DNA from 3 places in the Rummeliibacillus sp. G93 genome. Region 3 is predicted to be linked to each of the others. Evidence: riboswitches for the same ligand, from Rfam matches in the RefSeq annotation. Region 3 holds a riboswitch; each other region holds the start of a gene.

Region 1 (5,728 bases), 400 kb from region 3:
CTCAAAACAAATTGGAAGACAAAACGGTTCGAATCGAGACAGATGAGCATGGTAAAGCAGAGGAGCTAAGCTATAGCTGGATTGATCAAGAGGAAACAAAATAATACATGAACTAAAAAAGCTGCATGAAGTTGTCGCTAAGACATTTCATGCAGCTTTTATTATGCTTTAAAAATAGATTGAAGGGATCCAATCACTGGTCTGCAATCTTCACTTTGGCAGATCGCTGAAATGACGGCCACACCATCTGCTCCGCTCTCTTTTAACGGCTGTGCGTTCTCGACCGTAATTCCACCAATAGCTACAATAGGGAGAGTTGGATATAGCTTTCGTGCCTCCTGTAAAAATGTAACACCCGCTGGCTTCTTGGCATCTTGTTTAGACTTCGTTTCATATATAGGGCCTATCCCGACATAATCTGTACCTTGATCCACTGCCTGCACCAATTCTTCTTTTGTATGCACTGATACACCAATCATCTTCCCCTTAAATTCCGGCCGTATTTTTTCCAGCTCCATATCTTCTTGCCCGATATGCACACCATCCGCTTCTATCTTCAAAGCCAATTCGATATGATCATTGACAATAAATGGGATCTCATATTGCTTGCAGAGCCTCTGGCACTCACGCGCAAACATTTCAAGATCTTTGCCAGTTAATGCCCCTTCACCCTTTTCACGCAACTGAAACATTGTGATACCAGCCTGTAATGCTTGTTCGAGCACTTGGAGGGGTGGTTCAATGCAGTTTTGCGTGCCCATAATCAGATAAACTGCTAAATCCTCTTTCCTCACTAATTGTCACCTCACAGTTGCCGCTTAATTTTTTATACGCAAAATGGTTTGTAGGACCATGTCCATTCCCTATATTTAATGGATGTTGAATAGCTAAATGGACGAATTTTTTCGCTTCTATTATGGCACTTTTTAAAGAGAAGCCCTGTGCCAAAAAAGCGGTTAACGCTGCTGAGAAGGTGCATCCTGTACCGTGTGTTTGAACAGTGGAAATTCGCTTCGTTTGCATTGAAAAGAACGAATCATCTTGAAAAAATACAGTATCTACTGCATCCTTACCTTCTAAATGACCGCCTTTTATAATGACGCATGAAACACCCATTGCAAGCATTGCGTTTGCAGCCTTTTCTAAGTCTTTTGGGCTTTTTATTTCGATTCCGCTTATTACCTCTGCTTCTGGTATGTTTGGCGTAAGAATAGTTGCACGCGGCAATAGGAATTTTTTCAGCGCAGTCACTGCCTCATGTTGTAGCAAAGATGCTCCACCTTTCGCAATCATCACTGGGTCTACTACCAATTGTGTCTCTTTATCTCGCAAACTATGTGCTACAGCTTCAATAATCTCGGCAGAAAACAACATGCCCGTTTTCACCGCTTTTATCGGCATATCCCTCATCACTACTTCGATTTGCTGCTGAACAAATTCTGGTTGGGCTGGGTATATACCTTCAACACCTAGCGTATTTTGTGCAGTCAATGCCGTAATAGCTGATGTGCCAAAAACGCCAAGCTCCTGGAAAGTCTTTAGATCTGCTTGAATACCTGCTCCTCCACCGCTGTCAGAACCCGCAATAGTCATGGCAATATTCATTATGCTCGCCCCCCTGAAACCTGTTGCAATTGATTAAGTACTTCTTGTTGAACAGCACCTAACCATTCCTTCTGGCATGCCATCTCGGCAACCTTTTTATAGTCTTTCAAAACGTCGGTTAAGATAGAAAGGTTATTTCTTTCTACTGCTAAGGCTGCTGTACAAATAGCGCTAAGCAAACACCCCGTACCCGTAATCTTCGTCATGAGCTCATGACCGCCTGCTATATAATCAATACTTTCGCCGTTTGTTGCAATGTCCACCTCGCCGGTGACAATAACAAAACAGTTGTACTGTTTCGCTATAGCTTTTGCTGTCTGCTCGGTATCCATCTCTCCTACGCCGCTGTCTACTCCCTTTGAGTCCCAATTGACACCTGCGATTGCTGCAAGTTCTCCAGTATTGCAGCGAATAAGATCAAATTTAATTTCTCTCAATAGATTCTTCACCGTCTCGCGACGAAAGGCAGTGGCGCCTACGCCTACCGGATCTAGAACGACAGGAATTCCCACTTCATTCGCTTTGCGTCCAGCTACAATCATTGCTTCTTTTGTTCTGCCATTAATGGTACCAATATTAACAAGTAAACCACTTGCAACAGAAACCATATCTCCTACCTCTGCGATTTCATCTGCCATAACTGGCGATGCCCCAATCGCGAGCAGTCCGTTTGCTGTAAAATTTGCTACTACATAATTTGTTATACAGTGGATTAAAGGATTTTTCTGATTTATTTTAAGCAAGCTCATAAGGTGAAAGCTCCTTCCAATTTTCTAAAGACCAGGCCATATCCCAAAACTTGCATTCGTAATAGGCACTCATTTGGAAAAATGCTTTCATCTTTTGAACGTCAGCTGGGTGTTCTTTCGCATACTTATTGAGCATCTGCTTTTGGATGTCCAGTTGATCTTTAAACTCTTTACCGCTATACAATTCAATCCAATCTCTGTATAACTTCTGTGTCGGTTTTTCATCTTTATACGCTTCACCAATACTTTGGTATAACCAAGGACATGGCAGCAACGCGGCAAATGCAACTGGCAGGCTTTCGTTTAGAACGGCGTTATACATATGGTTAATATAATTATTGTTGGCTGGCGCAGGAATAAGCTCCGCTTGTTCTTGTTCTCCAATATGAAGTTCTTTGAAAACAGTCCGGTGGAGCTCAAGTTCTGCTTCATTTATACTTCTAGCTGATTCAAGATAATAGGCCATTTCCTGGTTCGTCTCCGATTTGGATGCTGCTATTGCCAATATTTTTGAGTAATGCTTTAAATAAATGGCATCCTGCATCATATAAAATTTAAAGTTCTCCATTGGCAGTGTGCCATGTACTAACCCTTTCACGAATGGGTGTACCATGCTATCATCCCAATATGCATCTGCTTCTTCTCTAACAACTTCATCAAATCTCACTGTTCGTCCTCCTTTAAAGTGGACGTAGACGCAAAAAATCCCTATGAGTAGACATAGAGATTTCATACCTTCATCTGCTCCCTACGTCAGTATTAACTGTCAGGTTCTAAGGGTCAGGTTTTAACCTTCTCAACACTTTCGTGTCCCCCCGCACTAAAATATTTGGTTGGGTACAAAAAAACTCTCCCATAAACGGAGAGCTGCTGTACAAAACGATCATATGTACTTTGCTCCCTACGCCAGTATTAACTGTCAGGTTCTAAGGGTCAGGCTTAAACCTTCTCAACACTTTCGTGTCCCCCTGCAAATATTTAAGTTATATTCATCGTACCATTCAACTGGATGCCATTCAAGGATAAAACAAGCTTAGCTTTTTACAACATATTAGAATTCTTTCCTAAACACATAACTTACCTTGTCGTACCCCATCTTTTCTTCATAAAAACGGTGTGCCTTCGTACGTTGCAACCCAGAAGATAAGGCCACACACTCATACTTATATTCTTTCGCCCATGCTTCTACAAATTCAAGCAACTCTTCTCCATAACCGAACGAGCGCTTAGATGCATCTGTCACTAAATCACATACCCATATATATCTTCCATAATAAAGTGTAATCATTGGCTGGAATCCGACCACCGCAACTATTTCATCAGAGTCAACGAGTGCATAGAGCTTATACTGTTCCTTTTCCATCGCTTCCATCACTAATTCTACATATGTGTTTATATCTAAATGTGTTCTGAGTTGGCTCATGACCGGAAAGGCATCCATAATTTCATCTTTTGAGCTTAAATTTTTTATCATTTTCATAAAAACACCTCCTAGATTATCGATACTCATTCATAAAGATCACGACTTCCCTTTTCGAAACGTTCCGGAAAGCGTAAAATGATATCCCCGTTTGAAAAGCTTTCTCCATTATTAGTAAATTCAATCGGCTCTTTTACACCAGGCTTGGCATTCGGTCTCCATCCAAAATTAAACGAATCTCCTTCCTCCTCATTTGAGAAGAGCCAATCCGTTTGAACAGGTCTAGCATAATCTTTAATCGTAGCCCAATCTTCTGGAATAGAAAAAACCCCATATGTCTTATGATTCAATAGCACTTTCTCTGTCATTTGAACTGGTGGAATATAAAGACTTTGCCTATCGTAGGTGATATAATCCCGTTGCCTCAGTAGATAAAATGTAAATGAATCCACCTTGTTTTTATGAAAAATATTCCACACATATACATACTTTGGACGTTTTCTATCTTCTATCTTCCATATCATCGGTTCTTCTCGATTATCCACTTCAGCGACTCGCCATTTATTCTTCTTCCAAATCCAATAGCTAAGTCCATAGTCTTTATTCAAAGAAATAAAAGGAACCACTTTATGGCGTTCATCAACGTGGATTATATCTTGTATTGTTTTTACGCTAGCCTCAGGGAAGGTCTGATTTATATCCTTTTTCAGCGCTTCCTCTGTTGGAAAAGGAGTTGGTTTTGAATAAGAATAATAGAAGAATAGACCTATAATACCAATAATCACTACTAAAAGAGCAAACATTCCTTTTCTTTTCTTCATATTATTGCTCCTCCTTTAGCACGGAATTATTTAAACGGTAATAAAGCTGTTGCTGAGGTGTAGTTATCAAAATTCCTTTTCCGTCTTTTTCTATGTACAGTGCCGGTGATGGAAGCCCACTTCCCCATTTCGGCTTTACTCCTGCAAGCTGATAAGGAAAATGTTCATCTTTTTTGTTAATTTCTGAGGGACTCATCTCATAAAGGCTTGAAAACCACTTATCGCTATAGATTTCCCGCTGTTTCAAGTGTGTGAATTTCCCTGCTAACTTCTTTCTATCTAACACTATCTTCTTTTTTGCTGAAGGATGAATAGTAATTAATTTTGCATTTTCTAAATTCGCTAGGTATGTTGCTGGTTTTTTGTCTGGAAAAATCCATTGTTGAAAGGGTATTGCTACAAGTGAAGCTACTATAAAAATGAAATTGAAGCTAAACCCCAGCCAAGCAAAAGAGCGATATGATTTCCATCGATTTCTGCCTTTTAATATAAAGTATAAAATCCATACCCCTAAAGGCAAAATGGATAGTTTTAGCGCTGTGCTCCAGATGTTCAAGTTAATAGAAAAAGAAAAAAGACCTACGAATAACACGAGTACAGCCTTCCAAATTTTAATGCCGCCTCCATGTTTTTTATAGTTACGGTAGAATAGGTAACCACAGATACACCATGCTAAAAGTAGAGTTATGACAGGTATAATAGCAATGGATGAATAATCAATTGTAACCACACTATCTCCCCCTTCTGCTTCTCATTTTCGGATGATGTCCCTACTTCCTATATACATCATTATGTCATAAGGAATCCAACCAATATAGAATAATTTTACCTTTTTGGTAAATGCATTTAACAAACCAATAAGCTTTTATTATATGATAGACAGTATATTAAGAGAGCTAAAGAGGTGACCCATGTCAAAATTTAAGCGATTCATGCGTTTAGAGTGGCAGAATTTTAAAGAAGAATTTAAAGAGGACATTCATTATGAATGGGAAACAGACTATAAGGGACATATAATTAAAGTCGTTATGGATATTCATGCAAAACAATTATTTGTAGATCAAACATTAGTGAAACAAGTTCAATATCCAAGCTTTGTTTCCCACTTCTATACATTCAAGAAACTAAAAGAA
Region 2 (5,728 bases), 120 kb from region 3:
TTTTTGCGCTATTATGCATTTACCTTTATTAATATGACTTACCAGCACTATGAAAAGTTTTGAGGAAAACAAAATGTTTGTATTTGGTGGTTTCTTTTAAAAAAGAGTTTAAGAAAAAATGGATTAAAGATAAAATAGAAAAGCTAGGTTATACTCTAGAAATAGAATGTGTTAAATTCATAAACAATGTAAATAGGATGTACAGGATATAGATGAAAGGATTTGTATGAATATGAAAGAAAACTTTTGGCGTGACTTGCCACGACCATTCTTTGTGCTGGCTCCCATGGAGGATGTGACTGATGTTGTATTTCGCCATGTCGTGAGCAAAGCAGGACGCCCGGATGTATTTTTCACCGAGTTTACAAACACGGATAGTTATTGCCACCCAGAAGGAAAGAACAGTGTGCGTGGACGTTTGACTTTTACGGAAGACGAACAGCCAATGGTGGCACATATCTGGGGAGACAAGCCCGAGTATTTCCGTGAAATGAGTATCGGAATGGCGGAGATGGGGTACAAAGGCATCGATATTAATATGGGCTGCCCTGTTCCAAACGTAGCGTCTAGAGGAAAGGGTAGCGGTCTTATTCTTCGACCAGATGCAGCTGCAGAAATCATCCAAGCAGCAAAAGCAGGAGGACTGCCTGTTAGTGTTAAAACAAGGCTAGGCTACTCAGATCTAAATGAGTGGGAGGACTGGCTAACGCATATATTGAAGCAGGATATTGCCAACCTTTCGATTCATTTGCGAACAAGAAAAGAAATGAGTAAAGTAGATGCCCATTGGGAGATGATTCCGGCAATCAAGGAATTACGTGACCGTATTGCACCTGACACAATGCTTACCATCAATGGAGACATTCCTGACCGACAAAAAGGTCTTGAGCTTGCTGAACAATATGGAATAGACGGCATCATGATTGGTCGCGGTATCTTTAAAAATCCGTTTGCGTTTGAAAAAGAACCAAGAGAGCATAGCAGTCAGGAGCTTCTAGATCTTTTAAGATATCAGCTAGATTTGCACGATCAATATCAAGAACTAGTGCCACGTTCCATTTCGGGACTTCATCGTTTCTTCAAGATCTATGTCAAAGGATTTCCTGGTGCTGGCGAATTGCGAAATCAATTGATGCACACGAAATCTACGGATGAAGTGCGTGCGCTGATTGATGGTTTTGAAGTAAAGAATGTTGATTAGAAAGCAATAGCCAAACCTAAAAAAGGAAAAAGATTATCTCAGCCCGTGATTGAGATAATCTTTTTTAGTTATAACGGGTGTCTTGTGAGACTACAATATAATAAAATTTTTAACTAGAAAAGAGAAGGACTATGGAGAAGCTCGGATTATATAAGGAAGTTTACATATCGTAAGTAATAGAGTGGCGGTAGCATTCCTATATTTACAACCGTTCGGTGGTGAGATACAACTGTTCCTGGAAGATTTACCACCGCATCCACCCGATTTACAACCGCTCTTCACAAGTTTACTTCCGAAAGTTAGCAATTTAAGTCCTATCTGTCCTAAATGAAGTAAAATATGGTCGCCCGCAAAAAGGTTATAAAAAGAGATAAAGATTTTCAAATTGAAAATTACGTTGTGCTGTGATTAGGTGCCCAACAGCAATCAATCCTAAGGAAAGGGATGTTACTAAATTTCACCATATCTGTCCTTGACAATCCATTCAATAATGTTAAGATAATATCGAATGTTACTAAAACTTCATATGATTTACCACTAGGGGTGCCATTAGAATGGCTGAGATCAAAGTGTGACTTTGAGACTCTTGGAACCTGATTTGGTTTATACCAACGTAGGGAAGTGGCACGGCAGAAATTTTATTTTTTGATACATATAATTTCTAATACCCACTTTCTTTGCGTAAAGGAAAGTGGGGTTTTTTTATTCCATTTTCCTAACACTATTTTTGGAGGGATTATGATGAAATTTTCAGAGCAGTTACGACGTGAGGCAGATTCTATTTGGGAAGCAAGTTTTCAGCATCCATTTGTGACAGGGATAGCTGATGGAAGCTTGCCATTAGAAAGCTTCCGCTATTACGTGTTGCAGGATTCTTATTATCTTTCTCATTTTGCCAGGGTGCAGGCATTGGCGGGAGCAAAGGCACCTGATTTGCACACAACGGCTCGCATGGCTATTCATGTACAGGGTACAGCTGAAGCAGAATTGAGTCTGCATGCTAATTTTTCAAAGCAATTAGGCATTACTGATGCTGAAATTGCTGAGTTTAAGCCTGCTCCCACTGCCTATGCGTACACATCTCATCTATATCGAGCGGCATTTACTGGTCATATTGGTGATATTATTGCAGCGCTTCTTCCATGCTATTGGCTTTATGATGAAATCGGTCAGCGTTTAAAGGGAAATACGCCAAATCAACCAATCTATCAAGAGTGGATTGCTGCATACGGTGGCGATTGGTTCCATGAAAAAGTGGTGGAGCAAATCGAGCGAATCGATGAGATTGCTGAGAGGGTTACAGAATCAGATCGCTTGCAAATGCTCGAGCATTTTATGATCAGCAGCCAATACGAATATTCATTTTGGGAGATGGCTTATCAGCATGAAGATTGGCCAATCGTGAATAAGGATTCGATGGTGAGAGGCTAATGAATCGAGAGCTGCATATTGTTTCGACAGGCAGACAGCCTATTCCTGAAATGATTCGGATCGCCAAAGATATTCATCCATTCATTGATGCTTTCCATATCCGTGAAAAGCAGAGAACTGCCAGAGAACTAATGGAAATCGTAAATCAACTGAAGGCAGAAGGTGTGCCTTTGGATAAAATCATCATCAACGATCGACTGGACGTCGGAGCGGTCACAAAGGTGAAGGGCGTTCAACTAGCTAATCATAGTTTGGATATCGCGGTTGTGAAGGATGTTTTTCCAGCATTACGGCTAGGATGTTCGGTTCACACAGTAGAAGAAGCGATATATGCGAGTGAATGTGGCGCAGATTATGTGATATATGGCCATATCTTCCCTTCACAATCCAAGCCGGACAAAGAACCACGAGGCCTAGAAAAATTAAAGGAATTAACTATGAACGTAAAAGTTCCAGTGATTGCGATTGGCGGAATTCAATTTGAGAATGTAGAACGAGTGTTGGAAGCAGGAGCAAGCGGGATTGCAGTCTTGTCAGGAGTGATGTTGGCAAACAATCCAGTACAGGCAGCGAAAAAGTATTCTGCAAAATTGAGGTTAACGGAAAGTCCTTTATCAAAATAAATTGATTAGCACACGTAAAAGGAAGTGAGCGGATGAGACTCCAAATAAATGGTGAATCTCTAGAAGTTCCCGAGCAAATAAGAGTTGTGTCAGATGTGATTCATCACTTTGGATTAGAATCTAAGGTTTTCATTATGGAATTAAATCATAACATTTTAGACAAAAGTCGCTATTTCGACACAGCTGTATCAGAAGGCGACAAAATAGAGATTGTACACTTTGTTGGAGGTGGATGAAATGTTGAAAATTGGGCCATATGAATTTCAATCAAGACTTTTATTAGGAACAGGAAAGTACCCAAACTTTGATATTCAGAAAGAAGCCGTGGAAGTATCAGGAACGGACATCCTTACGTTTGCCGTTAGAAGAATGAATATTTTTGAGGCGAGCCAGCCGAATTTCCTGGAGAAAATAGATTTAGCGAAGTATAAACTATTACCCAATACAGCAGGGGCCACTACGGCTGCAGAAGCGGTTCGCATCGCCAAGCTGGCAAAGGCATCTGGCTTATGTGACATGATTAAAGTCGAAGTCATCGGTTGCCAAAAAACCCTGTTGCCTGACCCGTTCGAAACATATAAGGCATCTGAAGAATTATTGAAAGAAGGATTTATTGTCCTTCCTTATATCTCAGATGATGTATTGCTAGCTAAAAGATTGCAAGAATTAGGCGTCCATGCAATCATGCCTGGCGCTTCTCCAATAGGCTCTGGTCAAGGCATTATCAACCCGCTTAATTTAAGTTTTATTATTGAGCAGGCAACTGTACCCGTTATTGTAGATGCAGGTATTGGTGCGCCATCTGATGCGGCTATTGCTATGGAAGCAGGAGCGGATGGAGTCCTCTTGAATACTGCTGTTTCAGGTGCTGGTAATCCCGTGAAAATGGCGAAAGCAATGAAGCTTGCCATTGAAGCAGGACGCTTAGGCTATGAAGCAGGTAGAATAGCGAAAAAAAACTATGCAACGGCTAGCAGTCCAACCGAAGGAATGAGCATCGGGTGAGTGAGCGTTATTCAAGGCAAGAATTATTTGTGCCTATCGGTAAAGAAGGCCAAGAGAAAATTAGGCAAAAGCATGTACTTGTAATTGGTGCAGGGGCACTCGGAACGGGAAGTGCAGAAAGTCTCGTACGTATGGGGGTTGGTAAGCTGACTATAGTTGATCGAGATTACGTAGAGTGGAGTAATCTTCAAAGGCAACAATTATACGATGAGGAAGATGCCAAGCAACGCGTACCTAAAGCTATTGCAGCGCATAAACGATTATCACAGTTAAATAGTGAAGTAGAAATCCATGGTCTTGTTCAAGATGTTTCAGCGACTGAAGCAGAGCAACTTATAAGGGATGTGGATCTCATAATGGATGCCACAGATAATTTTGACACACGCATGATTCTAAATGATGTAGCACAAAAATATAACATTCCATGGATTTATGGTGCTTGTGTCGGAAGCTATGGATTAAGCTATTCCATTATCCCGGGGAAAACGCCTTGTTTAAATTGTTTGCTGGAGACAGTGCCAATTGGTGGATTAACGTGTGATACGGCAGGCATAATCAGTCCCGCTGTCCAAATGGTAGTGGCTTATCAAATCACTGAAGCGCTAAAGATTTTGGTTGAGGATGATTGTTCTTTAAGGAATCAGCTTATATCCTTTGATTTATGGAAGAATCAACATACTTCTATCATAGTCGATCAGTTAAAGAAACAGAGTTGTCCATCCTGTGGCGATCATCCAACTTATCCTTACCTAGAACATCAAAGTCAATCAAAAGTAGCAGTGTTGTGTGGACGCGATACGGTTCAAATTCGACCGTCTCATAGAATCACAGTAGACTTAGAAAACGTAGCAAACCTACTATCTAAGCAAGCGGACTCAGTCGTACGAAATCCATATCTTGTTTCGTTTAAAATGGGCGATTTTCGTCTCGTCCTATTTAAAGACGGACGGGCATTGATACATGGCACGAAGAATATTGAGGAAGCTAAATCATTTTATTATCGTTATTTAGGATAGCTAAGGAGTATGCTTGTGGGGTATAGATGTCTAATCAACAGTTATACTAATCAAAACTGTAACAGGGAAATTCTTTAGAAAAGGGCGATAGAATGGTGGCAATATGTGAGCTATGTGGGCGAGATGGAGTGGAAGTGACCATCCATCATTTACTTCCGAAAGAGATGGGCGGTACTTTTGGTGATACTGCCAAACTCTGCATACCATGTCACAAACAAATACATGCCCTTTATACAAATAGCGAAATTGCAGCTCGATTATCCACATTATCAGAATTACGTGCAGATCCAGCGATAAGACGTTTCATCAAATGGATTCGAAAGCAGCCCTCTAGCAAGATGGTGAGGAATAAAAAGGTGAACCGGAGAAAATAGAGGAGCATGCTGTTTTGAGTAGAACAGCATGCTTTTGTTATGACTTGATGTGGTATCAAAGCTCCACATCTTCTGGAT
Region 3 (5,728 bases):
TTATTAGTATGTAGATTTATTACAATCCATACCCAGTCATGAAACTAAAAAAACGAATTGAGTTCCGTTACGATTCGCTAGTATTAGCAAACTTTATTAAAGAAGATCGGAATAAATACGATAAAATTGTTATAGAATTTTTAGGTAATCAAATCTTATAAACTTTTAGCTTCTGCCGAAGAAGATACCTTAAAACAAGAAGGGTGGAAATTATATGAAGAATAGACTTGATCCACTAGAAGCAGCCTTACAGTTTGTTGAAAAACATTTTCATAATTGTCAGGGAGCTATCTTAGCTGGGAGTGTTGTTCGAGGACAAGCAACTGAAACTTCTGATTTAGATATCATCATATTTGACAAAAGTTTTCCTTTTTCTTATCGTGAGTCCCTTATTGAATTTGGATGGAATATTGAACTGTTTGTTCATAATTTGAAGTCTTATCGTTTCTTTTTTGTAAGTGATTGTAAAGAAGGAAGGCCTACAATGCCAAGAATGGTAAGTGAGGGCAAAATTTTAAAAGATACAGGAGTATTATCGGCTATTAGAAAGGAAGCCAAAGACTTAATAGAACAAGGGCCAGAAGATTGGACAAAAGAAACAATGGACATAAAGCGATATTTTGTTACGGATGTGTTAGATGATTTAATCGGTTGTCAAAATAGAGCTGAAGGCATTTTTATTGCGAGCACACTCAGCGAATTAGTTAGTGAATTCATCCTTCGAAGTAATGGCAAATGGATTGGTACATCAAAATGGGTTTATCGTTCATTAGTTCATCATGACAAGAAACTTGCAAACGAATTTGTTGAAGCATTCGACGCATATTATAAATCAAATGATATTGGTAAGATTGTATGCCTGACTGATCAAGTCCTTCAACCATTTGGTGGAAGATTATTTGAAGGCTTCTCTTTAGGAAAATAACCTAATAAATAAAAACGCTCAGAATGTATCTGAGCGTTTGTTCATTGTATTGCTAATACCAAGACGAATTCTTAATGTAATTAGCAGTCTTCCCTCATTAATTTTTCGGGTTAGCTATTCGTGGCGCAGACTTAAAGAGCAGCGCAACGACAATAATCGTTAAAATAATAGCAGGAATCATATAAGAGCCGTTGTACACAATAGAGTACCAATATACATTTTGCTTTCCTGCATATTCAGCAAAGAACACGATTCCCGCCAATGTATGTGCTGCATATTTTAATAATCCGCCAATAAATGTTCCAATTGTTATAGCAACGATCATTTTGCCAGTTTGGCCACGTCGGTTGGCAGCAATCATCATTCCTCGCATCACACCAGCTAAGCCTACAGCTGTAAATGCAAAGAAATAATCGATGAAGCCTTGCAAAGGCGTTAACACATAGGCGCCCCCTATTAACACTTGCAATCCGCCAATTAATAGCCCTGTAACGAGTCCAGCCATTGTCCCCCAACGAAATGCCATCAGTACAATCGGAACCATTACAAGGCTAATAGAACCGCCCTGTGGCCATAGACTAAAGGACAGCTTATCCAATACAAATCCGATTGCTGCAAATATGGCGATTTCAATCATCATTAATAAACGTTTCTTATTCAATATACTTCCTCCCGTATTTCGATGCAGCCCACTCTTGCCTAAAGCGTATTCCCGTAAACAAGTATTCCAGAAGATTTCCACCCAAATAAAAAACGACATTAGGATAGCCCTAACATCGAAATAAGTCGGTCTCTATCCACATTCCTACGCAAGCATTAACTTACAGGTTCAAAGGGTTAGAATTTCGGATTCACTCTCAGCCGCCCATTTGCGGCTCCCCTCGTGGTCGATACATCAGTATTTAATTGAACACATTTATTGTACTTGATTTGATTTTAAATTGCCATGGTAATTTTCATCTTTCTGAATCTTTCAGTGAGCCCTGTGCGTATGTATAGATATATGGAGGTGTCAAAATTGGAATTGGAAAACAATAATAACCGTGTAATCTCTTCTTTGTGTTATTTTAGTATATTTTTTGCTGGATTTATCTTGCCCGTCATCGTGTATTTTGCTGTAAAGGAACAAGAAGTGAAAAGGCATGCTAAGCGCGCCTTACTCTCTCACCTTCTTCTTCTGGTCCCTACCATTATTGGCGTCATTATATTTATGGCCGTGGTGGCTGGAGCCGGTTTTTATAGTTATTCATTTGAAACAGGGAGTCCAGATGCATCGTCCAATGATGGTATGTGGATTATGGGAGCATGGCTTATCTTTATTGTTGTAGAAGCTATCCTTTCGCTAGGCGTGTTCATTTGGAATATTGTACAAGGAATTAAAGTACTCAAAGTTTAAAATACTGTTAATATGGCTATTAGTTAAATATACACAAGCTCATCAATGAATGGAGTGCTACTATATGCAATTACGAAAAGTAATAAAAACTGTAATCAAAATCGCACCAGTTGTTTATCCAATCATCTTAAAAGTGATTGATGCAAGACATGATAAAAAAGCAATGAAAAAATAATCACTAAAAACGCCGTATTCTCTGTGGAATACGGCGTTTTTTTATATGAACTTTAAGTTGAGATTAAAAGGTATAGCAACACCTAAGCATGACTACTTAAAATGCCCAGCTGCCATTGCGGAAAATAGGCTCAACTGTACCGTCTGCTAGAACGCCGTCGATATCCATTTCTCCGCTACCAATCATGAAGTCTTCATGAGTAATTGATGTATTAATACCTTTTTCTTCGAGCTCCTCTTTTGTCAGGCTGCTTCCACCTTCATAGCATGTCGGATAAGCTTCGCCAATCGCCAGGTGGTTAGAGGCATTTTCATCGAAAAGCGTATTGTAGTAAAGAATATTTGATGCAGAGATAGGCGACTCATGTGGTACAAGAGCAACTTCGCCAAGGTACTTAGAACCTTCATCCGCTTTGACTAATTCTTGCAGCAAATCATGACCAACCTCTGCTTCAGCTTTTACAATCTTTCCACCTTCGAATGTCAGCTTAAATTGATCGATAACATTACCTTGGAAAACAAGCGGTTTTGTATTCGATACAAAGCCGTTCACACCGTATTTTGATGGCATTGTGTACACTTCTTCTGTTGGCATATTTGCTACAAACGAAGAACCAGCAGGTGTATGGCTCGCACCTGTGCACCAAATATGCTTATCTGGCAATTCAATTGTTAAATCAGTGCCAGGCGCTTTATAATGCAGCTTTTGATAACGTTTTGCGTTTAAAAGATCTGCTCTCGCATCTAGGTTTTTCAAATGTTGTTCCCAGTTGTCTACAGCATTTCCTTCACCAATATGAACCGTTTTGAAGATCGCTTCCCATAATGCTGGCAGCTGCTCTTCTTCTTTTAAATCAGAGAATACTTTTGCAGCCCATTTCTTCGATGGTACAGCAATAATAGACCACGCAATCTTGTCGTTCATCACTGCATCGCGATAGTTTTCAAGCGCTTTGCCTGATGCTTTTTGCTGTGCGGATAGTTTTTCAACTGGCACTCCCGTAAGGTTATCCGGATCTTGCGCATCAATCCACAAAAGAGCACCCCCACGCTCAATCAACTCATCTCGTTGTTCACTGATCCAGCGTGGAAATTTAGCAAATTCATCAGCTGGTGCATTGTCGTAAAAAGCGCGGTCAATCACATCATCTGAAAAATTAACCGTTACGCGTGCAGCCCCTGCTTCATACGCTTTTTTTGCCACTAATCTTGTAAATTCAACTGTCTCTGTTGTTGTATTGATTAACATGGTTTGACCCTTTTGTATATTTGCGCCCACTCTTACTGTAAGCTCAGCAAATTGTTCTAGCTTCTCTTCAAACGTCATATTATTTCCCTCTTTTCTTTGCGTGATAAGGTTTCTTCCCATCGCCCTTGTTTTTTCTGTTTGCATTTGTACCATTCGTTGAATAGCGTTTATTCCCTTTGTTAGGTTTGGCTTCTGCCTTTCCCTCTTTTAATTGGCCATTTGACCAATTTTTCTCAACTGGCTCAATTTCTAATTCTCTCATGCGTTTTAGATATGCTTGTTCTTCATGATGTGCAAGTAATGTAAGTACTTCCCCGCTATTGCCAGCTCTTCCTGTTCTGCCTGAACGGTGGATATATTGCTCTTTTGTGAATGGCACGTTGACATGAATAACATGTGTTAGCCCCTCTATATCTAAGCCCCTTGCCGCAATATCTGTAGCGAGAAGGACGCGCGCATCACCCTTGCGGAAACGTTCAATCGCTGATTTTCTTTCCTCTTTTTTCATCTCAGAATGCAAGGCTACAATCGGCGCATTGCGAAAACCTAGCTTTGATTCTTTCATCATCACTTGGTCTAAGTTATTGATAAAAGCTAGTCCACGCAACCCTGAAAGGTTTGACAGTTTTCGCAATAGTTCTGTCTTATCTCGTTCCTCTATTTTTATGAAGGAATGTTCGACCTTACCGCTTGCTGGAACCTCTGTTGCTGCTATTTTGATGCGTACCGGATCATGAAGCATTCTATTTGCCACAAGCTCAATTTCTTCTGTTACCGTTGCAGACACCACAGCTACTTGTCTGCCATGAGCTGCTCCATCTATAAAGCCTTTTACGATAACACGATAATCCCGACTTAATAGTTGGTCCCCTTCATCTAAAACAATCATGTTAATTTCATGCAATTTTAGTTTTTTGCTTGTAATAAGTTCATTTAAACGTCCTGGCGTTCCTACAACTATCGTTGGCTTTTTCTTTAGCTTTTCAATTTGGCGTTGTGGATTTGCACCGCCAATCAAAGGGACTACAGTAATATTTGTGCCAGCAATCCATGTACGGATCACCTCTACGATTTGCATGCACAACTCTTGCGATGGAGCTACAATAAGGGCTTGAGTTGCCTTTTTAGCACCATCTACCTTTTGTAAAATCGGCAACAGATACGCTAACGTTTTACCTGTTCCTGTAGGAGACTCAGCTACTACATCTTTTCCCTCCAAAAATGCTTCTACCATCTGCTCTTGAATGGGCATTGTAGATGGAAACTTCCATTTTTGCTGTAAATCTTCATTTAATAAATCTAAAAATGCCATAATGCCTGCACCTTCTTTCTTTTTCTAATGTATGTAACGCCCGCCTCTGTAGACGGGCCCTTTAAATTCCTAAGAAAAGTTTTATACTAATCCGCTAACTCATAGCCGCAGCTTTCGATTGCACGCTCTGCAAGCACGACAAGCGCATCGATATATCGATTATCAAGCGCTAAAGAACGGTTTACAACTGACAGCTCTGTACATCCTAGAATGATATAATCACAAGCTGCTTTCTTCATCTCATCCTCGATTGGCTGCCAAACTGATTTTGATATCATTTTGCCTGCCTTCACATGATCGTAGATAATAGACATCAAGCGCTTTTGCAATTTTTCATCTGGAACAACCGGTTCAAGACCTTCTTGGACTAAAGCTTCTTGATATAAGTTCGACGAAAGTGTTCCTGTTGTAGCAAGTATCCCCACACGTTTTGCTTGAAGCTGCTTTGCCTTTTTAGCTGTCTCCCGAATCATATGCAAAATCGGTACCTTTGTTTCCTTTTGCAATTCATCGTAAAAGTAGTGTGCTGTGTTGCAAGGAATAACAATTCGTTCCGCTCCAGCATTCACTAGTTTTTTTGCATCTTCCGCCATAAAAGGAAGCGGGCTAGCCTGTGTCTGATCAAGGATAAATGCTGTCCGGTCTGGAATGCGCGTATCATTATCGATAATA

The links. A riboswitch is a leader RNA that binds a small molecule or an ion and turns the genes downstream of it on or off. The one in region 3 is predicted to bind thiamine pyrophosphate.
Region 1: another riboswitch for thiamine pyrophosphate. It lies ahead of tenA (thiaminase II); the one in region 3 lies ahead of thiT (energy-coupled thiamine transporter ThiT).
Region 2: another riboswitch for thiamine pyrophosphate. It lies ahead of tenA (thiaminase II); the one in region 3 lies ahead of thiT (energy-coupled thiamine transporter ThiT).

The regions. Positions count from the first base shown of each region.
Region 1 is NZ_CP097314.1:2,965,386-2,971,113, forward strand. Features, by position in the region: gene M2M59_RS14950 (hypothetical protein) at 1-104, shown strand, start outside; gene thiE (thiamine phosphate synthase) at 162-794, opposite strand; gene thiD (bifunctional hydroxymethylpyrimidine kinase/phosphomethylpyrimidine kinase) at 739-1,605, opposite strand; gene thiM (hydroxyethylthiazole kinase) at 1,605-2,354, opposite strand; gene tenA (thiaminase II) at 2,341-3,021, opposite strand; TPP riboswitch at 3,083-3,181, opposite strand; TPP riboswitch at 3,236-3,334, opposite strand; gene M2M59_RS14975 (GNAT family N-acetyltransferase) at 3,406-3,834, opposite strand; gene M2M59_RS14980 (hypothetical protein) at 3,861-4,595, opposite strand; gene M2M59_RS14985 (hypothetical protein) at 4,597-5,325, opposite strand; gene M2M59_RS14990 (hypothetical protein) at 5,507-5,728, shown strand, end outside.
Region 2 is NZ_CP097314.1:2,688,436-2,694,163, reverse strand. Features, by position in the region: gene M2M59_RS13555 (tRNA dihydrouridine synthase) at 233-1,201, shown strand; TPP riboswitch at 1,731-1,838, shown strand; gene tenA (thiaminase II) at 1,943-2,632, shown strand; gene tenI (thiazole tautomerase TenI) at 2,632-3,255, shown strand; gene thiS (sulfur carrier protein ThiS) at 3,288-3,491, shown strand; gene M2M59_RS13535 (thiazole synthase) at 3,493-4,260, shown strand; gene M2M59_RS13530 (thiazole biosynthesis adenylyltransferase ThiF) at 4,257-5,276, shown strand; gene M2M59_RS13525 (HNH nuclease-like protein HlpB) at 5,369-5,650, shown strand; gene M2M59_RS13520 (hypothetical protein) at 5,706-5,728, opposite strand, start outside.
Region 3 is NZ_CP097314.1:2,566,130-2,571,857, forward strand. Features, by position in the region: gene M2M59_RS12980 (nucleotidyltransferase domain-containing protein) at 215-925, shown strand; gene thiT (energy-coupled thiamine transporter ThiT) at 1,023-1,586, opposite strand; TPP riboswitch at 1,711-1,817, opposite strand; gene M2M59_RS12990 (magnetosome magnetite crystal formation protein family) at 1,944-2,321, shown strand; gene M2M59_RS12995 (aminopeptidase) at 2,593-3,822, opposite strand; gene M2M59_RS13000 (DEAD/DEAH box helicase) at 3,824-5,056, opposite strand; gene M2M59_RS13005 (cysteate racemase) at 5,143-5,728, opposite strand, start outside.